DNA from 2 places in the Mesorhizobium sp. P3_A2 genome. Region 2 is predicted to be linked to the other one. Evidence: riboswitches for the same ligand, from Rfam matches in the RefSeq annotation. Region 2 holds a riboswitch; the other holds the start of a gene.

Region 1 (15,932 bases), on a different contig from region 2:
AGGAAGCCGGCTACAAGGTTCCCAAGACCCAGGAAGAGCTTGCCGACCTCGAGAAGAAGATCATCGCCGACGGCGGCACGCCGTGGTGCATCGGCCTCGGCTCGGGCGGCGCCACCGGCTGGCCGGCGACCGACTGGGTCGAAGACATCATGCTGCGCACCCAGGCGCCTGACGTCTACGACAAGTGGGTGAAGAACGAGATTCCGTTCAACGACCCGGCGGTGGTCAACGCCATCGACATCTTCGGCAAGATCGCCACCGACGACAAGATGGTCGATGGCGGCGCCAAGGCGGTTGCCGCGACCGACTTCCGCGACAGCCCCAAGGGCCTCTTCTCGGTTCCGCCGAAATGCTACCTGCACCATCAGGCCTCGTTCATCCCGACCTTCTTCCCGGAAGGCACCAAGGTGGGGCAGGACGCCGACTTCTTCTACTTCCCGCCCTATGCCTCGAAGCCCGAGCTCGGCACGCCTGTGCTCGGCGCCGGTACGCTCGCCATGATCACGAAAGATAGCAAGGGTGCACGCGCCTTCATCGAATTCCTGAAGATGCCGCTGGCGCATGAAATCTGGATGGCCCAGGGCGGCTTCGTGACGCCGCTCAAGTCGGTCAACAAGGATGCCTATGCCAGCGACGCGTTGAAGAAGCAGGGCGAAATCCTCGCCAATGCCTCGACCTTCCGCTTCGACGGTTCGGACCTGATGCCGGGCAAGATCGGCGCAGGCGCCTTCTGGACCGGCATGATCGACCTCGTCGGCGGCAAGTCGGCCCAGGATGTCGCCACCGACATCCAGAAGAGCTGGGACGCGATCAAGTAATCAGCGGCCAAGCAAACAGCGGCGAGTCAGCAGCCGCTCAGGCTGCAGTTTTTAGGACGTCCTCCACAGACTGGATCCGGGCCTTGTTGGCCCGGATCCGACCGGCGCCGTACGCCGGACCGATTTGCGTTCGTTCGTTCCGAATAACTTAAATCGGCGCATTGCCACATCGCCAGGGCTGTTCAAGGCCCGGCCGATCATGCGCAGGGAGAGGGACCCATGGCTGCTCAGATATTATCGGCCATTTTTGTCATCATCATCGGCGTCGGCGGCTGCGTCGCCTATTTCTGGGGCGCCAACAAGCTGGTCGACCTGATTTTCCCGTCGCGCGGCGTCGCCGGGGCAGCGGCCATCGACAATCTGCGCCGGCAAGGGCTGGTCCGTCCGTGGCTGTTCGTCGGCCCGGCGATGATCATCCTCACCGTCTATCTGATCTATCCTGTGGTGGCGACGCTCTGGCTGTCCTTCCTCGACCGCGGCGGTCAGCATTTTGTCGGCTTCGCCAATTATGAATGGGCGTTCGGCGACCGCGAGTTCCGCAACTCGATCCTCAACAACATCATCTGGCTGGCGGTGGTGCCGGCGGCGTGTACCTTCCTCGGGCTGATCATCGCCGTGCTCACCGACAAGATCTGGTGGGGCACGATCGCCAAGAGCCTGATCTTCCTGCCGCTGGCGATCTCCTTCGTCGGCGCCAGCGTGATCTGGAAATTCATCTACGAGTATCGCGGCGAGGGCCAGACGCAGATCGGCCTGCTCAACGCCATCATCCAGTATTTCGGCGGCCAGCCGCAGGTCTGGATATCGCTGCCGTTCTGGAACAATTTCTTCCTGATGATCATCCTGATCTGGATCCAGACCGGCTTTGCCATGGTCATCCTGTCTTCGGCGCTGCGCGGCATCCCCGAGGAGACGCTCGAAGCCGCGGTCATCGACGGCGCCAATCCGTTCCAGATCTTCTGGAAGATCATGGTGCCGCAGATCTGGGGCACCATTGCCGTGGTCTGGACGACGATCACCATCCTGGTGCTGAAGGTGTTCGACATCGTGCTGACCATGACCAACGGCCAATGGAACAGCCAGGTGCTGGCCAATCTGATGTTCGACTGGATGTTCCGCGGTGGCGGTGATTTCGGCCGCGGCGCCACCATCGCCATCATCATCATGATCGCGGTCATCCCGATCATGGTCTGGAACATCCGTCAGGCGAACAAAGAGACGGGAGGACATTGAGATGGCCGTCGCGACCGGAAAATCCTTTGCCAGCCGTTTCGGCGTCCACATCGCCGTGCTCATCTTCGTCGCCATCTGGACCGTGCCGACGCTCGGCATCCTGGTCTCCTCGCTGCGCGACAAGGATCAGATCATCGCCTCGGGCTGGTGGAATTCGTTCTCCAGTTCCACCCAGACCGAAGCCGGCCGGTTGCCGCCTGCCTCGGCGCAGGTCGAGAAGGACGGCAAGTTCGTGCTTGCCGGCAACATCTTTGGCGACGCCGCCGCCCGCAACATCAGCGCTTTCGGCGTCAAGTCGGCGGCGCCGACGCAATATCCGGCCGGCACGACTGCCGATCTCGGCGATGGCGTAACCTTGCAGGTCAATGCCGACGGCACCTTCGTCATGTCGTCGCCGAAAGCCTTTGAAGGCGACCGCGGCCAGCGCGTCTATTATGCCTCGTCGGCGCCGCCGAAATTCACCACCGACAATTACAACACGGTGCTGTTTTCGGAAGGTATCGGCCGCTCCTTCATGAACTCGCTGACCGTCACCATCCCGGCGACCGTCATCCCGATCCTGATCGCGGCCTTCGCCGCCTATGCGCTGGCCTGGATGCGCTTTCCCGGCCGTGCGCTGCTGATCGCCGTCATCATCGGCTTGCTGGTTGTGCCGCTGCAGATGTCGCTGATCCCGTTGCTCAAACTCTACAACGGTGTCGGCACTTTCTTCGGCGTGCCGTCGAAAACCTATCTCGGCATCTGGCTGGCGCATACCGGCTTCGGCCTGCCCTTCGCCATCTATCTCTTGCGCAGCTATATTGCCGGTCTGCCGCGCGAGATCATGGAATCGGCGCGCATCGACGGCGCCAGCGATTTCGAGATCTTCGTCAAGATCGTGCTGCCGCTGTCGTTCCCGGTGCTGGCCTCCTTCGCCATCTTCCAGTTCCTGTGGGTGTGGAACGATTTGTTGGTGGCGATGGTTTTCCTCGGCACCGAGGGCGATCAGATCGTGCTGACCGCCAAGCTCAATGCCTTGCTCGGTTCGCGCGGCGGCGACTGGGAGATCCTGACGACATCGGCCTTCGTCACCATCATCGTGCCGCTGATCGTGTTCTTCTCCCTGCAGCGCTATTTCGTCCGCGGGCTGCTGGCCGGCTCGGTCAAAGGAGGTTGAGACTGATGCAATCCGCTTTGAAGGCGACCTCGAAGCCAGATCTCGCCGTCGATCGCGACTGGTGGCGGGGCGCGGTGATCTACCAGATCTATCCACGCTCCTACCAGGACTCCGATGGCGACGGCATAGGCGATCTCAAGGGCATCATCCGCAGGCTGCCCTACATCGCCTCGCTGGGTGTCGATGCCATCTGGATTTCGCCCTTCTTCAAGTCGCCGATGAAGGATTTCGGCTACGACGTCTCGGACTATTGCGACGTCGATCCGATGTTCGGCACGCTCGCCGATTTCGACGCGCTGGTGGCGGAAGCCCATCACCTCGGTCTCAAGGTGATGATCGACGAAGTGTTGTCGCACACCGCCGACATACATCCATGGTTCAAGGAAAGCCGCGCCAATCGGGCCAACCCGAAGGCCGACTGGTATGTCTGGGCCGACGCCCGGCCGGACGGCACGCCGCCCAACAACTGGCTGTCGATCTTCGGCGGCTCGGCCTGGCAGTGGGACACCAGCCGCCAGCAATATTACCTGCATAATTTCCTGTCCGAGCAGCCGGACCTCAACTTCCACAATCTGGAAGTCCAGGACGCGCTGCTCGATGTCACCCGCTTCTGGCTGGAGCGCGGCGTCGACGGCTTTCGCCTCGACACCATCAATTTCTACTTCCACAGCCAGGGGCTGGAGAACAACCCGCCGCTGCCGCCGGAAGAGCGCAACGACCAGACCGCACCCGCCGTCAATCCGTACAACTACCAGAACCATCTCTACGACAAGAGCCGGCCGGAGAACCTGGCCTTCCTCGAACGGTTCCGGGCGCTGCTCGACGAATATCCGGCGACCGCCGCCGTCGGCGAAGTCGGCGATTCGCAGCGTGGGCTGGAAGTGGTGGCCGCCTACACGGCCGGCGGCAAGCGCGTCCATATGTGCTATTCCTTCGACTTCCTGGCGCCGGAAAAGATCAGCGCCGCCAAGGTGCGTCAGGTGCTGGAGGCCTTCGGCAAGGTCGCCAGCGACGGCTGGTCATGCTGGGCTTTCTCCAACCATGACGTGATGCGTCCGGCTTCGCGCTGGGCTGCCGATGAAGCCGATCCGGCGGCCTATCTCAAGGTCATCTCGGCGCTGCTGATGTCGCTGCGTGGCTCGGTCTGCCTCTATCAGGGCGAGGAGCTTGGGCTGGGCGAAGCCGAGCTTAAGTTCGAGGATCTGCAGGACCCCTATGGCATCCGCTTCTGGCCCGAATTCAAGGGCCGCGACGGCTGCCGCACGCCGATGGTGTGGGATGCAACCGCCAGCAATGCCGGCTTCTCGACGGCCAAGCCCTGGCTGCCGGTACCGGGCAAGCATTTGTCGCAGGCGGTCAACGTGCAGCAGGGCGACGCCGCCTCGCTGCTTGAGCACTACCGGCGCTTTCTCGGCTTCCGCCGCCAGCATCCGGCGCTGGCCAAAGGCGACATCGAGTTCATCGAAAGCGAGGGCGACACCGTCGCCTTCACCCGCCGCGAGGGCAATGAGCAGATCGTCTGCGTCTTCAATCTAGGCAGCAGGCCGGCCGAGGTCGATCTCGGCCAGGCGCTGCAGCCCTTGGCCGGGCACGGTTTTTCGGGACAATCCGGCACCGGCTCCATCCGCCTCGGCGGCTACGGCGCCTGGTTCGGGCGCATCGACTGAGTTTTGACGAAACTGAATTTCTTGAGGAAATCTAGGTTCTCTAGGGAAATCACTGGGAGGAAATCATGGCCGATGTCACGCTGAGACAGGTGAAGAAATCATACGGCAATCTGCACATTCTCCACGGCATCGACCTCGACATTAAGTCGGGCGAGTTCATCGTCTTTGTCGGCCCGTCGGGCTGCGGCAAGTCGACCTTGCTGCGCTCGATCGCCGGACTTGAGGAGATCACCTCTGGCGAGTTGAAGATCGCCGGCGAGGTCGTGAACGATGTGCCGCCTTCGAAGCGCGGCATCGCCATGGTGTTCCAGTCCTATGCGCTTTATCCGCACATGACGGTCTACGACAACATGGCGTTCTCGATGAAGATCGGCAAGGAAAGCAAGGCCGAGATCGACAAAAGGGTGCGGCAGGCAGCGGAGATCCTGCAGCTGACCAAATATCTCGACCGTTTGCCCAAGGCGATGTCGGGCGGCCAGCGCCAGCGCGTCGCCATCGGCCGCGCCATCGTGCGCAACCCGAAAGTGTTTCTGTTCGACGAGCCGCTGTCGAACCTGGACGCGGCACTGCGCGTCGCCACCCGCATCGAGATCGCCAAGCTCAAGGAATCGATGCCCAACACAACGATGATCTACGTCACCCACGACCAGGTCGAGGCGATGACGCTGGCCGACCGCATCGTGGTGCTGAAGGACGGCCATATCGAGCAGGTCGGCACGCCGATGGACCTCTACAAGAAGCCCGGCAATCTGTTCGTCGCCCAGTTCATCGGCTCGCCGGCCATGAATATCCTGCCGGCGACCATCGACAAGACCGGCGACCCGACCATCGTCAGCCATGTCGGCGGCCGCAAGGCCACGGTGCCGATCGCGACGCCGGCGTCCGCCAAGGGCGCGGCGGTCAGCTTCGGCGTGCGGCCGGAGGATCTGTCGGTCGCCACCGGCACGGAATATCTTTTCGAGGGCGTGGTGGACTATGTCGAGCAGCTCGGCGAGGTCCAACTGGTCTATGTCGACATCGGCCGCGCCGACCTGCCGCTGGTGACCAAGCTGCCCGGCAATGTCGAGGTCAAGCGCGGGGCGAAGCTGCGGCTGACCGCGGATGCCGGCGACCTGCACATATTTGACGCCGAGGGACATTCCTTCTCGCTCAAGCCCGTGGAAGTGAAGGCGGCCTGAGACCGGCGCGTCGTATCGGCATAAAAAAAGCGGCGGGCCAGGCCCGCCGCTCTTTTTTGCAAACTTCGGCTGTTAGAGCAATTCCAGGAAAAGTGTAGGCGGTTTCCGTCCGGGAATTGCGTAAAAACAAAGAGATAGAGCGGTTCGCCGTTTCCGTGAAACGGTGAAACGTTCTAGCGGTTGCCGAAGAGGTTCCGGTCGCTGCCTTGCGAGGCGGGCTTCTGCACGTCACCCGACGAGTTCAACAGCTTGTAGACCGGCGAACCGGTGTTCGGTACCGACGACGTCCGGGTGTTGTCGACGTTGACGGTCGCCTGGTTGTCGACGGCGCTAGAGCCGACATTGTCGTTGCGGGCATAAGCACTGCCGGCGGCAACCAAAAGCGCAGCGGCAGCAAGAGCGATCTTCTTCATGTCAAGTCTCCTGAATTTTCATCATGTGGCAGAGCGGTTGGTGATCACGCCGCTCTGCAGCTTGTTCGATGTTCGACTGGGATCGTTGTCCGAAAAACTCTGAGGTCAGATCCCGATCGTCTGTTAGCGACCGAAGAGGTTACGGTCGGCGCCCTGTGCGGGGGCCTGAGCAGCCGAATCCGACTTCGCAACCGAAGCCGTGTGGCCACTATCGGTCGACGTAACCGCAGGCTGGTTGGCGCCGTTCGAACCATAGTTGTCACTGGCGGCGAAAGCGCTGCCGGAAACGGCCAGAACGGCGGCGGCAGCAACGATGATCTTTTTCATTTTAAATACTCCTGAATTTCTTCGAGATCCCAAGACCGGCGGATAGGCCGCTACGCTTTTGTTTGGATCGGGATCAGCTGTTAACGGCCGAAGAGGTTGCGGTCGCTGCCCTGAACGACGGGCTGCTTGTCAGCGGGCGCCGACTTCTGAATGGAAGCCGTATACGAGCTGTCAACCGCGGCAGCGGGCTGGTTCGCACCATTGGAACCATAATTGTCGCTACCAGCGAAGGCGCTGCCGGTGATGGCCAAAACGGCCGCGGCAGTAAGGATGATCTTTTTCATTTTTAGTACTCCAGTTTTGCTGTCCGTCTAGCGGCGTGTGGTGGGAGCAATTCGCGTCGTTCGGACAGCCCCGATGTGGGAAAGCCATAGGCTGGTTTCCAATCACGAAGTTGTTCCGGCTGGGCCATGATTTCACCTCTTGTAATTTTCATAAGCATGCCTACCATCTTACTTTATGTAAATAATACAAAGGCTTATGTGGCCATGCCATCCGGCTCACCGAGTGTGTCCGGGCGTCAGCGTTCACACTGTCCTGCACGCATTGTCAACAGAAACGAACCGTTCGGTTCGATTTTAGAAACTGCTAATAGTCACTTTTCGATACCGTTGACGTGTTTTTCCTTAGTCGGCAGTCTGATTCGAAGTGAGTTGCGAGGGCCGCGATCCGCCCCGAAAACAACACCGTCAGCCCCACGATCGTCTGCCGCCGCGTTTGTCGTGCGTGTCGCGCCGCATGGAGACGATGTCGCTTTCATGCCGATGTCGCGATCGCTGCCGTGATTAGATGATCGCATCTCAGGTGCCGCTTCGTGACGACGGAGCGGAGAATTGGGAAGCCGGTCAGAATCCGGCGCTGCCCCCGCAACGGTGGTGGAGTTCAAGTCGCAACGGGAGACCACTGGGCGAGAAGCCTGGGAAGGTGTCGCGATGGTCCGCAAGGACAACTCCAGAGCCCGGAAACCAGCCCGAGATGCTTGAACTCGACTGATCGCGGTGGGCGGTCAAGAGGTGGATAGCGCATGCCCGGCGTGTTGCCGGCCTGCGGCCGATCCTTCCTCCATCACCACCAAGTTCAGTCCTTAAACCACGAGGACAGAACTATGGATGCGCGCAACGATATGCTGAGGCTCTTGAACGGCCGCAAGCAAGGCTTTTCGCTCGAGCAACCCTTCTACACCGACCCGGACTATTTCAAGCTCGACATGGAGCTGATCTGGTATCGCGACTGGCTGTTCGTCGGCCATGATTGCGAACTGCCGAAGCCCGGCAGTTATATCACTGTGCAGATCGGCGACTATCCGGTGGTGCTCGTCCGCGACCAGAAGGGCAACATCAACGCCTTTCACAATTCCTGCCGCCATCGCGGCAGTCGCGTCTGCAACACCGACAAAGGCACGGCGGCAAAGCTCGTCTGCCCCTATCACCAGTGGACCTACGAGCTCGATGGCCGCCTGCTCTTCGCCCGCCAGATGGCCGAGGGTTTCGACAAGAGCCAGTTCGGCCTGAAGCCGGTCGCCTGCGAAAGCGTGGCCGGGTACGTCTTCATCTGCCTGGCGAAAGAACCCGCAGACTTCGCGCCGATGCGGGCCATGATCGAGCCCTACCTCAAGCCGCACCGGCTGAGCGAAGCCAAGATCGCTTTCGAATCGACCATCGTCGAGAAGGGCAACTGGAAGCTGGTCTGGGAAAACAACCGCGAGTGCTACCACTGCGCCGGCAACCATCCGGAACTCTGCAAGACCTTCCCGGAAGCGCCGACGGTAACCGGCGTGCAGGGCGCCGACAGCGATCCGGAGATGCTGGCGCATTGGGCGAAATGCGAAGCGGCGGGCCTGCCGAGCAAATTCCGCATCGATCCGGCCGGACAATACCGCGCCACCCGCGCGCCGCTGCTGCGCGATGCCGTCAGCTACACGATGACGGGAAAGCGCGCGGTGACGAAGAACCTCTCAGACACTGTTGCCGCCGACCGCATCGGCACCTTGATGCACTACCACTATCCGACGACCTGGAATCACATCCTGATCGACCATGCAGTGACCTTCCGGGTGCTGCCGATCAGCGCCACCGAAACCGCAGTGACGACCAAGTGGCTGGTGCACAAGGATGCGGTCGAGGGCGTCGACTACAATCTTGAAGAGCTCACCCATGTCTGGACCGAAACCAACGACCAGGACCGCCGCATCGTTGAGGAAAACGCCTTCGGCATCCTGTCGCCGGCCTATGAGCCTGGCCCCTATTCGGAGCTGCATGAGGGCGGCGTGATCCAGTTCGTCGAATGGTATGCAGCCTTCATCGGTCCGCGCCTCGCCGAAGGCGGCCGGCCGGCGCTGCGCAGCGTCGCGTGAGCTCATGTCGCCCAAAAGTGTATCGCGGTTTTGGGATCACGACATGAGCAGAGCAAAAAGGACAGAGGGATGAATGCGATGACGGATCTTGGGCTCTATCGCCATCTCGACCAGATGGCGCCGTGGAACGACAGGCTGCAGGTGCTGGAAGTGATCGGCGTCAGCGACGAGGCGCCTGACGTCAAGACCTTCACCTTCCGCTCCGACAACCAGACCTGGTTCCGCTACAAGCCGGGCCAGTTCGTGACGCTGGAGCTGCCGACACCGGACGGGCCGCTGATGCGCACCTACACGCTGTCGTCGTCGCCGTCGCGGCCGTTCTCGATCGCGGTGACCGTGAAGGCGCAGGCCGGCAGCATAGGCACGCGATGGATGTTCGACCATCTGACGCCCGGCTCGCACGTCAAGGCCTACGGACCGGCCGGCGACTTCTCGTTGCACAGCCACCCCGCGGCCAAATATCTGTTCATCTCGGCCGGCTCCGGCGTGACGCCGATGATGTCGATGCTGCGCTGGCTGAACGACTGCGCGCCATGGACAGATGTCGGCTTCGTCAATTGCGCGCGGCGTGCGGAAGAGATCATCTTCCGCAAGGAACTTGAACTGCTCGGCGGTCATATGCCCGGCCTGTCGCTCGGCTTCATGATCGAGGAGCGCTCGAGCCGTGAAGGCTGGTACGGCCATATGGGCCGCATCGACGCGATCCGGCTGCCCTTGCTGGCGCCCGATTTCCGCGAGCGCGAAATCTTCTGCTGCGGCCCCGATCCATTCATGCGCGCCGTGCGCGGCATGCTCGATGCCGCGGGCTTTGACATGACGAAGTATCATCAGGAGAGCTTTGCCGCGCCCGCGGTGGAGGAAGTCCCGGCGCCGTTTGCCTCACCCGCTGAAGACGGCACTGCTGTCCCTGTCGAAGCCGTCACGCCGATCCGCTTCTCGCTTTCGGCGGTCGACGCCGACTGCGTCGCCGGCCAGACCGTGCTGCAGACGGCGCGCAGCTCGGGCGTGCGGATACCAGCCGCCTGCGAGTTCGGCCTGTGCGGCACCTGCAAGGTGAAGAAGGTCTCCGGCGATGTCGAGATGAGCCACAATGGCGGCATCCTCGACCATGAGATCGATGACGGTTTCATCCTTGCCTGCTGCTCGAAACCGCTGTCGGCGCTCGAAATCGAGGCCTGAGCCGGCCTGCGTCACCGCAACCGACCGCCCCGCCCGGACACGATGCCCGCGGACTTTGTCTTGCCAAAGAAAGGCCAACTGGTTAGAGGCCTTTTCAGCGGAGCTTGGCAGACCGCGAACCGGCGCGATTTCTTCCAGGGGTCTGAAAGGGGAATGGAGCGATGCAGCAACGGGTCTACGCTATAGCAAGCAAAGACATCGTTTTCGAGTCTTTCGATGGCGAGGCCGTCGTTCTCGACCTTTCGAATGGCAAATATTTCGGCTTTTCCGATTCCGGCAGCCGGGTCTGGCAGGCGCTGGCGTCGGGTGTTGATGCCCAGGCAGTGGCCAGGGCGACGGCTGGTGGCGGTACAACCATAGCGCTGGCCGACCTCGAACGCTTCATCGCACGACTGCTCGACTTCGGGCTCATCGTTCCGGCCGAGACGCCGGCGCAACCGCTTCCAGACGATCTCAAGGCTGAATTGGCCGCCACCAGCGAGCCGCTCAAGGTCGATGTCCATGACGACCTTGCCGATCTCATCATCGTCGACCCGATCCACGAGGTCGAGGAACCCCTCGGCTGGCCGGCGGTCAAACAGGCGTAGACGTTTCTCCAAGGTGAACCGGAGCATTCGCCACACCGGAGGCCGAAATAGCCAGGCCATGCCCTCGATCACGCTGCAAACCCTGCCGGATTATGCTCGCCATGTGCTGGCTGCCGCGGAAAGCGCTGCGACGGACTATCCGGTCACCGCCAAGGTTCGGCTGCCAGGGCTTTACCTGAGCGTGCATCTCGACCATGGCTCGTTGGCGGAGGCCATGGGCCATGCCTTCATACCGGCTCCGGATGATCCGTCTGCATCTGGCGACTGCGGCATTTTCGTCGTCCATCCGGGTATCGGTGGCGTCGCCGCTCCGGCGAGCTGGGGCCGTGGCGAGTACAACCATCATGCCTTTGCCAACAGGCTGGCCGAAGCTGGGCTGCGCGGCAGCTACTATCATGACCTGGATTTCTGGCAGTTCTACGATCCGCAACGCCATGTCGGGGCGCAGCTGATGGTGTCGGCCGACGCCTTTCCGCCGTGGGAGCAGGCGGCGCCGCTGCGCGCGTTCCTGCATTGGGAATATGCGGCGCGCGGCATGCGGCTGACCCATGCCGGCACGCTGGGCACTGGCGGCAAGGGCGTGCTGCTGGCCGGCTCCGGTGGGGCCGGCAAATCGGGAACCGTCGTTGCCGGCCTCATCAACGGCCTCGACAGCGTCGGAGACGACTATGTGCTGATCGACAGGACCGATCGCGTGACGGCGCGGCCGCTCTTTGCCACGCTCAAGCAGGACCCGGAAGGGTTTAGGCGGCTGACGCTGAAAGACCGGCTGAAATCCTACCAACCGCTGAACTGGCAGGGCAAACATGCCTTTCACATTAACGAGATTGCCCCCCGGCCGATCCCTGCAAGTGTGGACATTGTTGCGTTGATGGTGCCCCATATCAGCGGAGGAGAGAGAAGTTCGATCATGCCCATATCGCGCAAGGATGCCATGATCGCCCTGGCGCCTTCCGGCATCGTGCAGATGCCGGGCGAGCGAGAGTCAGGCTTTCGTTTTTTCAGCGAGCTCACCCGCGATCTGCCATGCTACCGGCTATCGCTGGGGGCTGAGCCGCGGGAGATCGCCGGCAGGATCGCCGATTTTATAGGGCGAAGCAGTGTATGAGACTGAGCATCATCATGCCTGTCTGCAACCGCGAACTCCATGTCGTTCCGGCCCTGCGTTCGCTGCTCAGGCAACACGAGGCCGCCGATCTCGACATTATCGTCGTCGACGACGGCTCAACCGATGGCTCCGCTGACGCCGTCCGTACCCTGATGAGGGAAGCACCGTGTATCCGGCTCTTCCAGCAGGCCAATCAGGGTGTAGCCAAGGCCCGCAATGCGGGCCTGAGGCAGTTGCTGCCGCAGACCGAGTTCGTGTCGTTCCTGGACTCCGACGACATCTCGCCAGCCGGGCGGTTCAAGGCCGACCTTGCCCTGTTCGAGTTCGATCCGGCTCTCGAGCTAACCTACTCGCTGATGACCAAAGTCATTGTCATGGACGACGAGGCGCTTCAGCCGGCGCCGGGCGCCGACAGCGTCACCATGCGCGGTATCAGCCTGAGCGCGGCCATATTCCGCAAAGCGCTCATCGACCGAATTGGCACTTTCGACGAGGATTTCACGCAAAGCGAAGACACCGACTATCTGTTGCGCATCTTCGAAACCGGCCCAAGGCATGTTCTGCTCGATACCATTGCCGTCTACTACAGGCGGCATCCCGGCAATCTGACCAAGCAGAATGACGTCGCGGTGCGCGAATATCTGCGTGTGATCCTGAAATCCATGCGCCGGCGAAAGGCCGATCCATCGCTGCGCCCGGTCGAGGGGCTTTTCGAGATCGGGCGCACGGCAGAATGGTGATAGGATGAATAGGTCACAGTCCGGGATGCGTGCATGAAGCTGAGCGTGATCATGCCGGTGTATAACCGCGAACGCTATGTCGGCTCTGCGCTGCGCTCGCTGCTCAGGCAGCGCGACGCCGCCGATCTCGACATCATTGTCATCGATGACGGCTCGACCGATGGCTCTGCAGAAGTGGTGCGCTCGATTATGGACGAGAATTCGTGCATCCGCCTGTTCCGGCAGTCCAACATGGGCGTGACCCGCACGCGCAACACCGGTCTCGGCCTGCTTCTGCCGGAAACGAAATTGGTGTCTTTCCTCGATTCGGACGACATTTCGCCGGCCGGCCGCTTCAGGAACGATCTCGCCTTTTTCGAAACCGACCCCAGCCTTGACCTGACCTATTCGTGCATGACACTGGTCGATCATCTCGACGACGCGACGCTGGAGCCAGCCGCCGACAGCCATAGCATCACGGTTCGCGGCATTCATCTGTCGGCAGGAGTCTTCACGCGTCGACTTGTCGAACGGATCGGCGGCTTCGATACGGATTTCAACCAGGCCGAGGACACCGACTACCTGTTGCGCATCTTCGAAAGCGGACCGAACTACGTCATGCCTGATACAGTGGCGCTTTACTACCGGCGCCATCCCGGTAACATGACCAGGGAAGCCGATGTCCAGTCTCGTGAATTTATGCGCGCCGTCTTCAAATCGATGAAGCGCCGCGAGGCCGACCCCTCGCTGCGGCCGATCGAAGGCATCTTCGATCTCAGGCCACTCGCGGATTGGCGGTTCATGTGATGGCCAGCTACGGCGTCGTGATTCCGGCCTTCAACGCGGTCGGCACCATCGCCGAGACGCTGCGCTCGGTTGCGGCACAGACGGTCAAGCCCGACGCCATTGTCGTCGTCGATGACGGCTCGACCGACGATATTGCAGCGGTTATCGCTCCGCTAAACATACCGGTCACGCTGCTGCGCCAGGAAAACGCAGGCCCCGGCAGCGCTACCACCAGGGGCATCACCGCGCTGTCGACGCCGCTGGTCGCGACGCTCGACGCCGACGATCTGTGGCTGCCGACCAAGATTGAAAAACAGCTGGCGCATTTTGCTCGGTTTCCGGCGACGGCAGGCGTCTTTACCCATATGGACACTTTCCGCAATGACCGGCCGGACATGCCGGACGCCGCCGCTGGACCCGGCTGGTCACGCACGACGATGATGATCCGCCACGAGGTGGCCGACACCGTCGGCCCTATCATCGATCCGCAAGGTGGCCGCGGCGAGATGATCGATTGGATTGCCCGAATGCGCGAGGCAGGCTTTGTGCTGGCCATGCTCGACGAGGTCCTGGCCTTGCGCCGCATCCGGCCCGGCAGCATGTCCTACGGACGCGACCCAGTGCGTGATCGAGGCTATCTCGAAGTTGTAAGGCTGGCCATGCAAAGGCGAGCAGGAAAGAAGACGGGCGCCGAATGATGGCCAGCGATCTTCGCAGCATCGGCCGCCGGTTCCCCGACTATGGCTGGTCATGGCCGACCGGCGGGCTCGACCAGCTTTTGAAGGCAGCGCTGCTGCCCGATGAAGAGGCGGCCGGCCGCCATGCTGCGCGCTGGCTCGATGAGAACGATATCGACCACGTCGCCTTCCGCGAGCACCGGTTGCTGGCCGCGATTTCCGACAGGTTCGGCCGCAAGCTCGCCGGCCACCCGGCGCATCCACGCCTTGTCGGCTTGCAAAAAATGCTGTGGACCAAGTCGCGGCTGGCGATGCGCGAGGCCGAGCCGGCGCTGCAGGCCATGATCGATGCCGGCAGCGCGGTCATGCTGATCAAGGGCGCCAGCCGCATCGCCGTCAACGCATCCGCGCAACGCGGCCGGGTGGCGCACGACATCGATATATTGGTGCGCCCGCAAGATATGGTTGCTGCATTCGACGTGCTGCGCGACCGCGACTGGCAGATCGCCACCGGCGTCAGCCCGCAATATCTGCGCACCCGGCTGGCATCCTTGCGTTCGATGAATTTCTTCAAGGGCAGTTTCGGCGACATCGACTTGCATCAGCAGGCCTATGACGGATCGCAACAAAGCGCAGAAGACGATTTGGCGATATGGCAACGGGCGCAGTCCGCCGAGTTCAACGGCGTCAGCCTGCTTGTGCCCTCGCCCGCCGACCGCATGGCGCTCGCTATTGCGCATGGTGGCCTCGATGCCCACACCCACAGCGACTGGCTGGTCGACTGTGCGGTTGCCATCCAGAGCGGCGAAGTCGACTGGGAGGTGTTCGCCAACATCGTCGCCAGGCGCCGTCTCGCCGTCGCTGCGGCGGTGGCGCTCTCCTATCTTCGTCTGGAAATCGGCATCGAGGTGCCGCCGGCCGAATTCGCACGGACGGTGGCGCTGGCTGATCGCGCCGGCCTGTCGCGCTGGTCGTCGGTTCTGCAAGCCAAGCCGCGCACTGATTTCGGCGGCCTTGTCTGGCTGTCGCGGGGCGTTGCCAAGCAGCTGCGCCTGAAACGCAAGAAAGGTCGCCTGCAGCAGACGGCCCCCGAAGTGGTCTGGCGCGGCAGGTCGATGTCACGCAAGGCAAAGCCGGCGCTGGCGCCGTTCGCGCTTTCGCAGCCCCTTCCTCGCCCGGATAGTGCCGGGGACATGATGCTGGACGTGACCGTCAGGATCGTCGTTCCGCCAGTCCGCCGCCGCATCGAGATGGAGATTAATGTCGGCGGCAGCCATATCGCCCGCCTGCGCTCGCTGGTGATCAGCCGCGCCGGTGGCGAAAAAGTACTGCATTTTCGCGGCCGCGTCAGCCTGGAGGAAGCACGGCAGACGCTGGTGCTCGAAGCCCGGCCGTCTCGCCAGTTCCGAACCTGGGACAATGAGGCCGATGTCGCCGCCTATGGCGCGCTGCCGTTCCAGTTGATGTCGGCACGGTTTTCACCGGCCTGATAACAGTAACTGCTCAGAAACTGCTCAGACACCGTAGCGCTCGGTGCGGATGATGTCCGCTGATATGCCCGCGTCGATCAGCGCCTGGGCGGCCGCCGAGACGAAGGCGTTCGAGCCGCAGACGAAAGCGAGCGCCGGCGGCAGCGGCAGCCGCGCGAGCGCCTGCATCACCATTGCCGTGTCGATGCGCCTTGAATAGTCGGACGGGCGGTGTGCGGCCTCGCGAGTCAGCGTCAGCACC
Region 2 (15,932 bases):
GGAAGGCAGCGACGATTACCACCATCGCCAGCGAGATCGGCAGGAAGACTTTCCAGCCGAGCCGCATCAACTGATCGTAGCGGTAGCGCGGCACGAAAGCCTTCACCATCGAGAACATGAAGAACATCAGGCAGATCTTGAGCACGAACCAGATCACGCCGGGCACCCAGGTGAAGGGTGCGAAGTCGAAGGGAGGCAGCCAGCCGCCGAGGAACAGGATGGTGGCCAGCGCGCACATCAGCACCACGGCGACATATTCGCCGAGGAAGAACAGCAGGAACGGCGTCGACGAATATTCGACCATATGGCCGGCGACGAGTTCGGACTCGGCTTCCACCAGATCGAAGGGCGGGCGATTCGTCTCGGCCAGCGCCGAGATGAAAAAGATGACGAACATCGGGAACAGCGCCAGCCAGTGCCAGTCGAGGAAGCTGTTGGGCAGGCCAAGCTTGGTGCCCAGCCCGTCCTGCTGCGACATCACGATGTCCGACAGGTTGAGCGAGCCGACGCAAAGCAGCACGGTGACGATGACGAAGCCGATCGAGACTTCGTAGGACACCATCTGCGCCGCCGAGCGCAGCGCGCCGAGGAACGGGTATTTCGAGTTCGATGCCCAGCCGCCCATGATCACGCCATAGACCTCGAGCGAGGAGATGGCGAAGACGTAGAGGATGCCGACATTGACGTTGGCGATCGCCCAGCCGGCGTTGACGGGAATGACCGCCCAGGCCGAGATCGCCAGCACCGCCGACACCAGCGGCGCCAGCAGGAACACGCCCTTGTTGGCGCCGGACGGAATGACCGGCTCCTTGAAGACGAATTTCAACAGATCGGCGAAGGCCTGCAGCGTGCCCCAGGGGCCGACGACGTTCGGGCCGCGGCGCAGTTGCACCGCCGCCCAGATCTTGCGGTCGGCGTAAAGCAGATAGGCGACCCCGATCAGCAAAACGACGATGAGGAACATCGACTCGGCCACAATCCAGAGCGCCGGCACCACATAGAGGAAGAAGAACGTGTCCATGCTTATTCCGCCGCCTGCCTGAAGCCGTTTTTCGCCAGCGCAGAGCACTCAGCCATGACGGCCGACGCCCGCGCGATCGGGTTGGTCAGATAGAAGTCCGTGACCGGCGAGGTGAAAGTGCCCTTGTTCAGCCGCCCGCCGAGCTTCGCCACCTCGGCGATGTCGTCGGCGTTGCCGGCCTCGACATGATCGATGCGGGCGAGATGCGGGTATTCGCCATAGAGCTTGGCGCGCAGCTGCTGCAGCGAATCAAACGGCAGCTTCTTGCCGAGCACATCCGACAGCGCCCTGAGAATCGCCCAGTCCTCGCGCGCATCGCCCGGCGCGAAGCCGGCGCGGTTGGTCTGCTGCACGCGTCCCTCGGTGTTGACATAGGTGCCCGACTTTTCGGTGTAGGCGGCGCCCGGCAGGATGACATTGGCGCGGTGCGCGCCGGCATCGCCATGGGTGCCGACATAGACGACGAAGGCGCCACCGGTCTTTGACATGTCGATCTCGTCGGCGCCAAGCAGGAACAGCACATCGCTCTCGCCGAGCATGCCGGCGACATTCTTGCCGCCCTCGCCCGGCACGAAGCCGACATCGAGGCCGCCGACGCGGGCGGCCGCATTGTGCAGCACGGCAAAGCCGTTCCAGTCGGCGCGGGCAGCGTTGACGGCAGCGGCGAGCTTCGCCGCCTGGCCGAGCACCGCCGCGCCATCGGCGCGCGACAGTGCGCCCTGGCCGACAATGATCAGCGGATGCGTCGCCTTCTTCAGCAGCTGGAAGAACTTGCCATTGCCGTCGGCCAAATCCTTCAGCGATTCCGGACCGGCGCCGAGCTGTTCGTAATCGTAGCGTGTGTCGCCGACCTCGCCGATGACGCCTACCGGCAGATTGCCGATGCGCCAGCGCTTGCGGATGCGGGCGTTGAGCACCGAGGCTTCGAAGCGCGGATTGGCGCCGATGATCAGCACCGCGTCGGCCTGCTCGATGCCCTCGATGGTCGGATTGAAGATATAGCTGGCGCGGCCAAGCGCCGGATCAAGTGCGGCGCCATCCTGGCGGCAGTCGATGTTCTTGGAGCCCAGCGCAGCCATCAGCTGCTTCAGCGCGTAGATTTCCTCAACCGCCGCGAGATCGCCGGCAATGGCGCCGATCTTCTCCGGCGCAGCCTTCGACACCGCATCCTTGATCGCCGCGAAGGCCTCGGCCCAGCTGGCGGGCGCCAACTTGCCGTCCTTGCGCACATAGGGGCGGTCGAGGCGCTGCGTGCGCAGCCCATCCCAGATGAAACGGGTCTTGTCGGAAATCCACTCCTCGTTCACCGCTTCGTTGACGCGCGGCAGGATGCGCATCACTTCGCGGCCGCGGCTATCGACGCGGATTGCCGAGCCGACGGCGTCCATCACGTCGATGGATTCGGTCTTGGTCAGCTCCCACGGCCGCGCCTGGAAGGCGAAAGGCTTCGAGGTCAGCGCGCCGACCGGGCAGAGATCGATGACATTGCCCTGCAGTTCCGAGGTCATCGCGCTTTCGAGATAGGTGGTGATCTCGGCGTCCTCGCCGCGGCCGATCAGGCCGAGCTCGGAAATGCCGGCGACTTCCGTGGTGAAGCGGACACAGCGCGTGCAGTGGATGCAGCGGTTCATCACCGTCTTGACCAGCGGCCCGATATACTTGTCTTCGACCGCGCGCTTGTTCTCGTGATAGCGCGAGGAATCGACGCCGAAGGCCATCGCCTGGTCCTGCAGGTCGCATTCGCCACCCTGGTCGCAGATCGGGCAATCCAGCGGATGGTTGATCAGCAGGAATTCCATCACGCCTTCCCGGGCCTTCTTGACCATGGGCGTGTTGGTGAAGATCTCCGGCGGCTCGCCATTCGGGCCCGGGCGCAGGTCGCGCACACCCATGGCGCAGGAGGCCTGCGGCTTGGGCGGCCCGCCCTTCACCTCGATCAGGCACATGCGGCAATTGCCGGCGATCGACAGCCGCTCATGGAAGCAGAAGCGCGGCACTTCCGCGCCAGCGTCCTCTGCCGCCTGCAGCAGCGTGTAGTGGTCGGGTACAGTGATCTCTTTCCCGTCGACCTTGAGCTTTGCCATCAATTGCCCCCGGCGGTCTGCGCCGTCTCATATGCCTGAAACAGATCGCTCAGCCTGATGCCATTGATCATCATGCCGGCGACTTCAGCGTTTTCTATCTTCAAATTGCTCATATTCACGTCGGTGAAAGACGCGTTCGAAAGATCCGCATCTTCCACCAGGGCCGCCGACAGGTTGACGTTGCGAAACTGCGTGTTCGACAGGTTCACATCGTCAAATCTGGAGTTGCTGACGATGGCATTGCGCACATCGAGAACATCGCTCCTGTCGTGGACATCCATGCCTGCCCCCTACCTCTTCGCCTTGGCGGCGAGCGTCAGCGCCGCCGCCTGGCGGGTCCACTCGTCGCGGCCGACGCGGCCCTTGAGCGATAGGTAATCCTCGATCCAGGCGATTTCTTCCGGCGTCCATGCGGCGATCTGGGCAAAGGTCCAGATGCCGAGGCCGTTCAGCACCTTTTCCAGCTTCGGCCCGACGCCCGCTATCGCCTTGAGATCAGACGGCTTGGACGGGCGCGCAATGGTCTTGGGCTGCCTGAAATCCTCCGGCATCAACCCGGTCGTCGCGCCTTCGGCGACCGGATCCGCCTTCTCCGGCTCGGCATCGACGGTGCTGGCGGCAATATCGGTCACGTCCTGGGCAAAAGTCTGCGCCTCGGCGATCAGGGTCTTGGTCGCCGCGCGCGCCTTGGTGGCGGGGACGGTCTCCGTATAACGCTCGGCGCGCTGCTCGAAATCGTCGATGATCGGCTGGAAAATCCGCTGTGATGTCTCGAAAGCACCCGACCATGCGCCGAGCCAGACGCCAAAGGCATGGTTGGCAAGGCCGAAGCCAAGCGCCGACATGGCAGCGGCACCGGCCACAGGATGCGCGAGAAGGTTGACGGCGCTGGCCATCTCCTTCGGCATCATTCTGGTCAGGTCGCGGTTCATTTTCTCAAGTTCATCCAATTTGGGCATCAAAGGGTTCGAATACGGCGCCATAGAAATCTCCTGGTCGTTTCTTCGTCTGCCCCGCCCCGATATGTCAGTCCCGGGCTTCACGCCCGTATTTCAAATCTATTCCGCCGCTACCATCACCGGCTCGGCCCGGTGCGCGTTGCGCGAAAACTCGTCGATGCGCCGCTCCACCTCGCCGCGGAAATGCCGCATCAAGCCCTGGATCGGCCATGCCGCCGCATCGCCCAGCGCGCAGATCGTATGGCCTTCCACCTGCTTGGTCACGTCGAGCAGCATGTCGATCTCGCGCTTCTGCGCCTCGCCGCGCACCAGCCGCTCCATCACCCGCCACATCCAGCCGGTGCCTTCGCGGCACGGCGTACACTGGCCGCAGCTCTCATGCTTGTAGAAATAGGAAAGCCTGGCGATCGCCTTCACGATATCGGTGGACTTGTCCATGACGATGACAGCCGCCGTGCCGAGGCCGGATTTGAGGTCGCGCAGCGCGTCGAAATCCATCGGCGCATCGATGATCTGCTCAGCCGGCACCAGCGGCACCGAAGCGCCGCCCGGAATGACCGCAAGCAGATTGTCCCAGCCGCCGCGAATGCCGCCGCAATGCGTCTCGATCAGCTCGCGGAACGGGATCGACATCGCCTCTTCGACGGTGCACGGGTTGTTGACGTGGCCCGAGATGCAAAACAGCTTGGTGCCGACATTGTTGGGCCGGCCGAAGGACGAGAACCAGGCGGCTCCCCGGCGCAGAATGGTCGGCGCCACCGCGATCGACTCGACATTGTTCACGGTTGTCGGACAACCGTACAAGCCAACATTGGCCGGGAATGGCGGCTTCAGCCGCGGCTGACCCTTCTTGCCCTCGAGGCTTTCGAGCAGCGCTGTTTCTTCGCCGCAGATATAGGCGCCGGCGCCATGGTGCATGTAGATGTCGAAATCATAGCCCGACGTGTTGTTCTTGCCGATCAGCTTGGCCTCATAGGCCTCGTCGATGGCGCGCTGCAACGCCTCGCGCTCCCTGACGAACTCGCCGCGCACATAGATGTAGGCGGCGACCGCGCCCATGGCGAAGCCGGCGATGAACGAGCCCTCGACCAGCGTGTGCGGATCGTTGCGCAGTATATCGCGGTCCTTGCAGGTACCGGGCTCGGATTCGTCGGCGTTGACAACGAGGTAGCTCGGCCTTCCGTCGCTCTGCTTGGGCATGAACGACCATTTCAGCCCGGTCGGGAAGCCGGCGCCGCCGCGGCCGCGCAGGCCCGACGCCTTCATCTCATTGACGATCCATTCGCGCCCCTTGGCGATGATGCCGGGCGTGTTGTCCCAGGCCCCGCGCGCCATGGCGCCGGCCAGCGACTTGTCGAAGAGGCCGTAGATGTTGTTGAAGATGCGGTCTTTATCCTGAAGCATTTTTTCTATCCTCAGACCGGCTTCTTGCCGAAGACGCGGATGTATTCGGCGACGCCGCCCTTGGCGAGCGCCTTGGCTTGGCCGACCCAGTCGTCGCGGTCGATGCGGCCGTGGAAGGACAGATAGCCGTCCACCCATTCGCGCTCGGCCTTCTTCCAGGAAGCGACCTGCGTGAAGGTGAAGATACCCAGCGAATGCAGCGTGGTCTCGATCTTCGGGCCGACACCCGAGATCAGCTTGAGATCGTCGACCGCAGCCGGCCTGTCGATGCCGGCCGGGCGGTTCTTGTCGTCGAGCGACGGTTTTACCGGCCTGGCTGCTGGAATCTTGACTTCCGGTGCCTTGAAGGCAGCCGCGGGCTCGGCTTTGTTCCTGGGGCCGCTACGCTGTTTCGAGACCTCCTCGACTTCCGGCGCAGCCAGATTGGCATTGGCAGCCGAATGCAACGGTGCAGCAACGCTCGCTGCTTTTTCCACCTCGGGCGCGACCTTGACCGGCGATGGCGACTTCAAAGCCGGACTGGTCTCCGGAGCATCGGTCTTTGGCTTGCCGGCCTTGGACGGCGCAACCGGCGCTGCGGCCGGCGCCTGCGAAACCGTAGCGGCCGGCGCAACTGCGGCTGGCGCCGCTTTGGCAGCCTTGGTCGCGGCTTTGGCTTCCTTGTCGCGCGTCGCCTTGAGGATGGCTTTTTCGCTCTTCAGCGTCGTCAGGCCGGGGGCCGGCTCCGAGCCGGTACGGCCGTTCTGCGGTCCCGTGGGAACCGTGGCACCCTTGCCCGCATCGTAGAGATCGATGATTTCGGCCAGCCGTTCCGGCGTCAGATCCTCGAACGTGTCCTTGAACACCATGACCATCGGCGCGTTGACGCAGGCGCCGAGGCATTCGACCTCTTCCCACGACAGCGTGCCCTTGTCGTTGGTGTGGAACTGGTCGTGGTGGATTTTGGAGCGGCACACATCCATCAGCGCTTCCGAGCCGCGCAGCATGCAGGGCGTGGTGCCGCAGACCTGGATATGGGCACGAGTGCCGACCGGGCTCAGCTGGTATTGCGTGTAGAAGGTCGCGACCTCGAGCCCGCGGATGCGCGGCATGCCGAGCATGTCGGAAATCGTCTCGATCGCCGCCTTGGTGACCCAGCCTTCCTGCTCCTGCGCGATCATCAGCAAGGGAATGATCGCCGATTGCTCGCGGCCCTTCGGATATTTCTTGATCCATTGCTTGGCCGCCGCCGCATTCGCCCGGTTGAAGGCGAAGGAGGCTGGCTGGACGCTGGCTTCTGCGAGACGGCGGACTGACATTTAGCGATCGACCTCACCAAACACGATGTCGAGGGAGCCGAGAACGGCGGTAACGTCGGCCAGCATGTGGCCGCGGCAGAGGAAATCCATGGCTTGCAGATGCGCGAAACCGGGGGCGCGCAGCTTGCAGCGGTAGGGCTTGTTGGTGCCGTCGGAGACGAGATAGACGCCGAACTCGCCCTTCGGCGCCTCGACGGCCGCATAGACCTCGCCGGCCGGCACGCGATAGCCTTCGGTGTACAATTTGAAGTGGTGGATCAGCGCTTCCATTGAGCGCTTCATCGCCTGGCGCTTGGGCGGCACCACCTTGCCGTCGAGATTCGACACCGGGCCGGTGCTTTCCTTGCCGAGCAAGAGGTCGACGCACTGGCGCATGATCTTCGCCGACTGGCGCATTTCTTCCATGCGCACGAGATAACGGTCGTAACAGTCGCCATTCTTGCCGATCGGAATGTCGAAATCCATCTCGGAATAGCATTCATAGGGCTGCGACTTGCGCAGGTCCCAGGCTGCACCCGAGCCGCGCACCATGACGCCCGAAAAGCCCCAGGCCCAGGCATCGGCCAGCGACACAGTGCCGATATCGACATTGCGCTGCTTGAAGATGCGGTTGCCGGTAAGCAGTCTGTCGAGATCGTCAAGCGACTTCAGGAACGGATCGATCCACTTGCCGATATCCTCGACCAGCTTCGCCGGCAAATCCTGGTGCACGCCGCCGGGGCGGAAATAGGCCGCGTGCATGCGCGAGCCGGAGGCTCGCTCATAAAAGACCATCAGCTTCTCGCGCTCGACGAAGCCCCAAAGCGGCGGCGTCAGCGCGCCGATATCGAGCGCTTGTGTCGTCACATTGAGGATGTGCGACATGATGCGGCCGATCTCGCAATAGAGCACGCGGATCAGCTGCCCGCGCTTCGGCACCTCGATGCCGAGCAGCCGCTCGGCGGCGAGCGCGAAAGCATGCTCCTGGTTCATCGGCGCGCAATAGTCGAGCCGGTCGAGATAGGGCACCGCCTGCAGATAGGTCTTGTGCTCGATCAGCTTTTCGGTGCCGCGATGCAACAAGCCGATATGCGGATCGACGCGATCGACCACTTCGCCGTCCAGCTCAAGCACCAACCTCAAAACACCATGCGCCGCAGGGTGTTGAGGTCCAAAGTTGATGTTAAAATTGCGGACGGAGGTTTCGGCCATTCTGGCGCCTCAATTCGTCTTGGCTTTTTCGTCCCCGGGCAGCATGTAGTCGGTGCCTTCCCACGGGGAGAGAAAATCGAAATTGCGGAATTCCTGCTTCAACTCCACCGGCTCGTAGATGACGCGCTTGGCTTCGTCGTCGTAGCGGACTTCGACAAAACCGGTCAGCGGGAAATCCTTGCGCAGCGGGTGGCCCTCGAAGCCGTAATCCGTGAGGATGCGGCGCAGGTCCGGATGGCCCGAGAACAGCACACCATAGAGATCGTAGGTCTCGCGCTCATACCAGTCGGCGCCGGGATAAACTGATGTCAGCGACGGCACCAGCGTCTCTTCGTCGGCCTGGACCTTGATGCGGATGCGCAAATTCTGCTTCGGCGACAACAAGTGATAGACGACGTCGAAGCGCTTGGCCCGCGACGGATAGTCGGCGCCGCAGACATCGATGATCGAGATGAACTGGCAGCCCGCATCGTCGCGCAGGAAGGTCGCCACGTCGATCAGGTCGCCGGGCTCTACGGAAATGCCAAGCTCGCCATAGGCCAGCACCGCGTCTTTGACGCGGCCCGGCAGCTTTTCGCCGAGATAGGTCGACAGTTCGCTCAGGGATGCGGCCATGGATTTACCGTTCGATCGTGCCGGTGCGGCGGATCTTCTTCTGCAAGAGAAGAATGCCGTAGAGCAGCGCTTCGGCGCTTGGCGGGCAGCCGGGCACATAGATGTCGACCGGCACGATGCGGTCGCAGCCGCGCACCACCGAATAGGAATAGTGGTAGTAGCCGCCGCCATTGGCGCAGGAGCCCATCGAGATGACGTAGCGCGGCTCCGGCATCTGGTCGTAGACCTTGCGCAGCGCCGGGGCCATCTTGTTGGTCAGCGTTCCCGCCACGATCATGATGTCGGACTGGCGCGGCGAGGCGCGCGGCGCAACACCAAACCGCTCCGAATCATAGCGCGGCATCGAGGTGTGGATCATCTCGACGGCGCAGCAGGCCAGACCGAAGGTCATGAACATCAGCGAGCCGCTGCGCGCCCAGGTGATCAACGCCTCGGTCGAGGTGACCAGAAACCCCTTGTCGGCGAGTTCATTGTTGATCTCCAGGAAGAACGGATCGTCAGAACCGACCGGACGTCCGGTATTGGGGTCGATCAGGCCCTTGGGCTTCGGCGCGACGAGCGTACCGGAACTGTCGTTCAATCCCATTCCAGCGCTCCTTTTTTCCATTCATAGGCAAAGCCGATGGTCAGCACCGCCAAAAACACCATCATCGACCAGAAACCGAGCATGCCGATCTTCGAGAACGACACCGCCCACGGGAACAGGAAGGCCACTTCCAGGTCGAAGATGATGAACAGGATCGACACCAGGTAGAAGCGGATGTCGAATTTCATGCGGGCATCGTCGAAAGAGTTGAAGCCGCACTCATAGGCGGAAAGCTTTTCCGGATCGGGACTGCGGTAGGCCACCAGGAACGGCGCTATGATAAGCGCCAGGCCGACGACCGCCGCCACGGCGATGAAGAGGACGATGGGCAGGTACGAACTGAGCAGTGCGTTCATGCTGCGGCTTTCCGTTGGCGGCCAATCCACGTTGATTACAGCAACCAACCCTAATGCGGAAGCGTGACAGTTTAACCGCTGAACCGTTTTAGGTGCCTATGCTGCAACGCGGCGAGGGTTAGCGCAGGGCTTTGAGCGAAGCAAGTCAAACCTTGTTCAAAACGCAGTGCTGGACGGCAGGTCGGGAAAAACTGGTCCGATCCCCTCCTGTTTGATTTCCTTCATTTTTTACTCCACTTTTGTCTCCTGACATATCTCCCGCCATTTGCCTGCTAGCATGGTCGGAATCACCGGTTAAAAATCGGGCAAATGGATCGAGGCAAGACACTTTGACGAAGAACAAAATCTCACTTGCGACGGCCAGGCGGATTGCGCTCGCCGCGCAGGGTTTTACCGATCCCCGACCGGGCGGCACACCCGACCGCCGCCACCTCGCCCGCGTGCTCTCGCGCACCGGCCTGCTGCAGATCGATTCCGTCAGCGCCGTGGTGCGCGCCCACTATATGCCGCTCTATTCGCGCCTTGGCCCCTACCCGCTGGCCCTGCTCGACAATGCCGCCGTCACCCGCAAACGCACGGTGTTCGAATATTGGGCGCATGAGGCCTCGTTCCTGCCGGTCGAGACCTGGCCGCTGATGCGCTGGCGCATGCAGCGCGCCGAGAGGGGCGACGAAATGTATCTGGGCCTCGCCAAATGGGGCCGTGAGCATGCCGCCTATATCGAAGAGATCTACCGCGCGGTGGCGGATCGCGGCCCGATCGCCGCTTCGGCACTGGAAGGCCAGAAGGGTTCGGGCGGCTGGTGGGGCTGGAGCCATGCCAAGCATGCCTTCGAGTGGCTGTTCTGGGCCGGCCGCATCACCACGGCGCACCGCCGCGGCTTCGAGCGCTTCTACGACCTGCCCGAGCGCGTGCTGCCGCAGGCGATCCTCGATCTGCCGGTGCCGGCCGCCGAGGACGCGCATCGCGAATTGCTGCGCATTTCCGCCCGCGCCCACGGCATCGCGACATCTGGCGATTTGCGCGACTATTTCCGCCTGTCGCCGGCCGACATGAAGGGACAGCTAGAGGAACTGGTGGAGTTGGGCGAACTGCTGCCGGTGCGCGTCGAAGGCTGGGACAAGCCGGCTTACCTCCACAAGGACGCCCGCTTGCCGCGAAAGATCGAGGCGCGCGCCCTGCTGGCGCCGTTCGACCCCGTCGTCTTCGAGCGGTCGCGCAGCGAGCGGCTGTTCGATTTCCACTACCGCATCGAGATCTACACCCCCGCCGAAAAGCGGCAATACGGCTATTACGTCCTGCCCTTCCTGCTCGGAGACCGGATCGTGGGGCGCGTCGACCTCAAAGCCGACCGTCCCGCCAGCGTGCTGCGCGTCCACGCGGCTTATGCCGAACCCAAAGCGCCACCTGAGACCGCCGCACAACTCTTCGAGGAATTGAAGCAGATGCAGGGCTGGCTTGGCCTCGAGCGCATGGAAGTGACGCCCGCCGGCGATTTGGCGCAGCCTTTGGCCGACATCGCCATGTCGTAGCCGTGCGTTGACACCGCCGCCCGCAAAAGCCTAAATCCGCTGCAGACGGTCCCTTGCCCGCAACGGCAGGGGCTAAGAGGGAATGCGGTGCGGGATTTCGATCTCAAATCCGCGGCTGTCCCCGCAACTGTAAGCGAAGAGCCAAGGCCGAATGCCACTGGGTAACACCGGGAAGGCGGCTACCAAGGCGATGACCCGCGAGCCAGGAGACCTGCCGTCTGCGACAGAAGTATCCGATCGCCTGGCGGGTTTCCGGGCAAGGAGCCCGGTTTTTGGACCAGAACAGCAGTTTTTCGGCTGGCACAGCGGATGTTTCGTCCGCCGATGGCGATGCCTTGGCCGGCGTGACCGTCATCGTCTGCGCCTCCTGCCGCAATGAGACCGGCTCCGACGCGCATCCTCGCGCCGGCGAACTGCTGGCCGACGACACGCGCCGCGCCGCAGCCGATGACAACGTCCGTGTCCGCACGGTCGAATGCCTCGGCAACTGCAAGCGCCGCCTCAGCGCCGCCATCCTGCGCGACGGCTGCTGGAGCTATGTCTTCGGCGACCTGACCGCGACCAGCGGCGCCGATCTCGTCACCGGGGCAAAGCTCTTCGCCACCTCGACCGACGGCCTCATCCCCTGGCGCGGCCGGCCCGATTCCCTCAAGCGGGGCCTTGTTGCCCGCATCCCGCCCCTCGACATGCTGAAGGACTTGATATGACCGCTTCCGTTTCCCGTGTTCCCTGCACCGTCGTTACCGGCTTCCTCGGCGCCGGCAAGACGACGCTGGTCCGCCATCTCCTGGAAAACGCCGGCGGCAAGCGCATTGCCATCATCGTCAACGAGTTCGGCGACATCGGCATTGACGGCGAAATCCTGAAAGGTTGTGGCATCGACACCTGTCCCGAGGAAAACATCGTCGAACTGGCCAATGGCTGCATCTGCTGCACCGTTGCCGACGATTTCGTGCCGGCGCTTGACCAGATCCTGGCGCTGACGCCGAAAGTCGACCATATCCTGATCGAAACATCCGGCCTCGCTCTGCCCAAGCCGCTGGTCCAGGCGTTCCAGTGGCCGAGCGTGAAAAGTCGTGTCACGGTTGATGGCGTCATCGCCGTGGTCGACGGTCCGGCGCTGGCTGAGGGACGCGTCGCCAACGACATGGACGCCTTGCAGGCGCAGCGTGTCCAGGACGAGACGCTCGACCATGACGACCCGGTCGAGGAGGTGTTCGAGGACCAGATCGCCTGCGCCGACCTGGTCATCCTGTCGAAGAGCGATTTGATGGATTCAGCCGGTTCGGCCCGCGCCAACGCCATTATCAACGAACATTCGGCCCGCGCCGTGAAGATCGTGGCGACGGCGCACGGCAAGGTCGATCCCTCTGTCCTGCTCGGACTCGGCCTCGCCGTCGAGGACGACATCGAGAACCGCAAGTCGCACCATGACGGCGCCTTCGACCACGAGCATGACGACTTCGACACCTTCATCGTCGATATCCCCTCGATCGCCAATCCGGATGAACTGGCAAAGCGCGTCGCTACCGTTGCCGAAGAAGAGAATGTGCTGCGCGTGAAAGGCTTCGTCGATGTCGGCGGCAAGCCGATGCGGCTTCTGCTGCAGGCCGTCGGCCCGCGCGTCAACCATTACTATGACCGCGCCTGGACCGCCGAGGACGACCGCCGCTCGCGTCTCGTCGTCATCGGCCTCAAGGGGCTGAACCGTCCGGCGATCGAGCGTATACTCGCCGGCTGACCCGGACCACGAGCCGCAATGCATATACTCACCACGACCTCCGCCTCGCTCGACGATCTCGCCGAGCCAGTTGATCTCAGGCAGACGCCGGCGGATATCGTGGCCCTGTCCTTCACCGACAGCGACCTTGCCGGACTGGCGGCCGCATGGAAGGCCGATGCCGCCCGCCTGCCCTCGATGCGGCTTGCGGCACTTCGCGACCTGCGCCATCCGATGTCAGTCGACCTCTGGGTCGACAGCGTCGCCCGCCACGCCAAGATCATCTTGGTGCGCATTCTCGGCGGCTACGACTGGTGGCGCTATGGCTGCGACCAGCTCGCCGCGACTGCTCGTGAGCGAGGCATAAAGCTCGCGCTACTGCCGGGCGAAAGCCACGACGAGGATCTCGGGCTGATCGAAGCCTCGACACTGCCGCGCGCGGAATTGGACGCCTTGCTTGGTTATTTCCGCGAGGGCGGCCCAGAGAATATGACAGCGCTGATGCAGCGGCTGGCGGGGCTGGCTGGGTCGGATGTCGCGGCAGCTGTGCCGGTGGCGGTGCCGAAAGCCGGCTACTACGAGCCAGGCCGCGGCGTCATCCCCCTCCCCCTCGAGGGGAGGGTCCGGCCGCAGGCCGGGGGTGGGGTCGCCGGTGAAGTGCGCCGACGCTATGAGGCGCCGCAAGATAAAGCGTCAAACCCAGTCGTACCGACCCCACCCGGCCCTTCGGGCCACCCTCCCCTCGAGGGGGAGGGAAAGGTCGTGCCCATCCTCTTCTACCGTTCGATGCTGCTCGCCGCAGACGTGGCGCCTATCGACGCACTCGTCGAAGCACTTCGCCAGCGCTGCATCGCGCCGGTCCCGATCTTCGTCTCCAGCCTGAAAGACGCCACCTCCCTCGCCTTCGTCGAAACCGCGCTGGCCGCGCTCAACCCCGCCGCCATCGTCACCGCCACCGCTTTCGCCTCCGGCGCCGAACCCGGCGTCGAAACCCTGTTCGACCGCGCCGGTGTGCCGGTCTTCCAGGTCATCGTCGCCACCACCCGCCGCGACGTCTGGGACAAGAACCAGCGCGGCCTGGCGCCGGCCGACCTCGCCATGCATGTCGTGCTGCCCGAACTCGACGGCCGCATCCTCGCCGGCGCGATTTCCTTCAAGGGCGAAAGCGAGACCGATCCCGCACTCGGCCACCGCGCCTTCGCCAACCGCCCGGAACCGGACCGCGTGGCGCAGGTGGCAGATAGGGTAGCGGCGTTTATTCGCCTGCAGGAGACGACTCGCGCGGCGCGCAAGCTGGCGATATTGATTCCCGACTATCCAAGCGCCCCCGGCCGCACCGGCTATGCGGTTGGCCTCGACGTCCCGTCCAGTGTGCTGGTGATGCTGCATGACCTGAAGGCGCAGGGCTATGCGGTTGAAGGGATTCCGCAAACACCGCGCGCGCTGCTGGATTTGCTGGAGCGGAGTGATGATGGGTTGGGATTGGAGGAGTATCTAGACTTCTCCAGGGATTTGCCTGCTGAGGCCATCGCTACCGTGGAGGCCGCATGGGGCGTTCCTTCACCCTCCCCCTTGTGGGGAGGGTCGGTTCGCGACATTCGCGAAGCGGATGGCGCGAAACGGGGTGGGGGTAGCGGCGCACCACCCCCGCCCGGCCCTGCGGGCCACCCTCCCCACAAGGGGGAGGGTAAGAGCGGCTTCCCCTTCCGCGCCGCCACCTTCGGCAACATCACTGTGGCGCTGGCCCCCGACCGTGGCCGCTCCGCCGACCGCCGCGCCGATTACCACGACCCGACGCTCCCCCCGCGCCACGACCTGATCGCTTTCGGCCTGTGGCTGCGCAAATCCCTCGGCATCCATGCGCTGATCCATGTCGGCGCCCATGGCACGCTGGAATGGCTACCCGGCAAGACAGTCGCACTCTCGCAAGCCTGCTTTCCCGAGATCGTCACCGGTGGATTGCCCGTCATCTACCCCTTCATCGTCTCCAACCCGGGTGAAGCCGCACAAGCCAAGCGGCGCATCGCCGCCGTTACGCTTGGCCATCTGCCGCCGCCGCTGGCCGGCGCCGGCCTTGACGAGGAACAGCACAAACTTGAGCGGCTGGTCGACGAATACGCCCAGGCCGACGGTCTCGACCGCCGCCGCCGCGACCGGCTGGCAAAACTGATCGTCGACACGGCGCAAAAGTCCGGCCTTGCCTCCGAAGCCGGTGTCGCCACAACCGATGCGCCGGACGAGGCGCTGCGCCGCATCGATGCCTGGCTTTGCGACCTCAAGGATTTCGCCATCAAGGACGGGCTGCACATCTATGGCCGCGCACCGGAGGGCGAAGCTGATGCCATGCGGCTGCAAAGCGCTGCTGCCGAAAAGACAGCGCTACTCGCAGCGCTCGACGGCCGCCACGTCAAGGCCGGTCCGGCCGGTGCGCCGGCGCGGGGCCGCTCCGATGTGCTGCCCACCGGCCGCAACCTCTTCACCTCCGACCCGCGCACCATGCCGACGCCGACCGCCTACGATCTCGGCAAGGCTGCAGCGGAAGAGGTCGTGCGCGGCTATATGCAATCGCATGGCGACTGGCCGCGCTCGCTGGTCATCGATCTCTGGGGCTCGGCCTCGCTGCGCACCGGCGGTGAAGAGATCGCGCAAGGACTGGCGCTGATGGGCTGCCGGCCGCAATGGGATTCTGCCACCGGCCGCATCATCGGCATCGAGGTGCTGCCGCCGGCCACGCTCGGCCGCCCGCGCGTCGATGTCACCTGGCGCATATCAGGCCTGTTCCGCGACATGTTCCCGACCCAGATCGCGCTAATCGATGCCGCCGCCAACGCCGTTGCCGCGCGCGACGAGGACGATTCGGAAAATCCGCTCGCCGCCAAAACCCGCGCCGACGGCAAGATCAGCCCGCGCATCTTCGGCACCTCGCCCGGCACCTATGGCGCCGGCATCGAGGACCTGTTGTCGAGTGGTGATTGGGGCGTGCGCGAAGCGATCGGCCGCGCCTATCTCAATGCCACATCGCATGCCTATGGCGGCGCGGAGGGCGACGGCATCGCCTCCCCCGGCGCTTTCGAAACCCGCATCGCCGAGGCCGATCTTCTCGTCCACACCGGCGACGACCCCGGCCGCGACATTCTCGAAGGATCCGCTGATGTCGCCTTCATCG

Evidence for each region. Region 2 has a riboswitch for cobalamin ahead of AC1DXM_RS01415 (DUF1636 family protein). Riboswitches for the same ligand answer to the same signal wherever they lie in the genome.
Region 1: another riboswitch for cobalamin. It lies ahead of AC1DXM_RS13030 (aromatic ring-hydroxylating oxygenase subunit alpha); the one in region 2 lies ahead of AC1DXM_RS01415 (DUF1636 family protein).

The regions. Positions count from the first base shown of each region.
Region 1 is NZ_JBFUGC010000005.1:6,897-22,828, forward strand. It holds gene AC1DXM_RS12990 (ABC transporter substrate-binding protein) at 1-818, shown strand, start outside; gene AC1DXM_RS12995 (carbohydrate ABC transporter permease) at 1,038-2,051, shown strand; gene AC1DXM_RS13000 (carbohydrate ABC transporter permease) at 2,053-3,207, shown strand; gene bglA (beta-galactosidase BglA) at 3,213-4,874, shown strand; gene AC1DXM_RS13010 (ABC transporter ATP-binding protein) at 4,940-6,052, shown strand; gene AC1DXM_RS13015 (DUF680 domain-containing protein) at 6,226-6,465, opposite strand; gene AC1DXM_RS13020 (DUF680 domain-containing protein) at 6,589-6,792, opposite strand; gene AC1DXM_RS13025 (DUF680 domain-containing protein) at 6,873-7,076, opposite strand; cobalamin riboswitch at 7,578-7,780, shown strand; gene AC1DXM_RS13030 (aromatic ring-hydroxylating oxygenase subunit alpha) at 7,898-9,145, shown strand; gene AC1DXM_RS13035 (FAD-binding oxidoreductase) at 9,224-10,324, shown strand; gene AC1DXM_RS13040 (PqqD family protein) at 10,486-10,911, shown strand; gene AC1DXM_RS13045 (serine kinase) at 10,970-12,019, shown strand; gene AC1DXM_RS13050 (glycosyltransferase family 2 protein) at 12,016-12,759, shown strand; gene AC1DXM_RS13055 (glycosyltransferase family 2 protein) at 12,793-13,545, shown strand; gene AC1DXM_RS13060 (glycosyltransferase family 2 protein) at 13,545-14,222, shown strand; gene AC1DXM_RS13065 (nucleotidyltransferase family protein) at 14,222-15,691, shown strand; gene AC1DXM_RS13070 (FAD-binding oxidoreductase) at 15,716-15,932, opposite strand, start outside.
Region 2 is NZ_JBFUGC010000001.1:292,978-308,909, forward strand. It holds gene nuoH (NADH-quinone oxidoreductase subunit NuoH) at 1-1,021, opposite strand, end outside; gene nuoG (NADH-quinone oxidoreductase subunit NuoG) at 1,024-3,105, opposite strand; gene AC1DXM_RS01370 (pentapeptide repeat-containing protein) at 3,105-3,386, opposite strand; gene AC1DXM_RS01375 (NADH-ubiquinone dehydrogenase) at 3,396-4,088, opposite strand; gene nuoF (NADH-quinone oxidoreductase subunit NuoF) at 4,164-5,468, opposite strand; gene AC1DXM_RS01385 (NADH-quinone oxidoreductase subunit E) at 5,480-6,766, opposite strand; gene AC1DXM_RS01390 (NADH-quinone oxidoreductase subunit D) at 6,767-7,957, opposite strand; gene AC1DXM_RS01395 (NADH-quinone oxidoreductase subunit C) at 7,967-8,572, opposite strand; gene AC1DXM_RS01400 (NuoB/complex I 20 kDa subunit family protein) at 8,577-9,158, opposite strand; gene AC1DXM_RS01405 (NADH-quinone oxidoreductase subunit A) at 9,149-9,514, opposite strand; gene AC1DXM_RS01410 (winged helix-turn-helix domain-containing protein) at 9,844-11,046, shown strand; cobalamin riboswitch at 11,076-11,279, shown strand; gene AC1DXM_RS01415 (DUF1636 family protein) at 11,319-11,753, shown strand; gene cobW (cobalamin biosynthesis protein CobW) at 11,750-12,787, shown strand; gene cobN (cobaltochelatase subunit CobN) at 12,806-15,932, shown strand, end outside.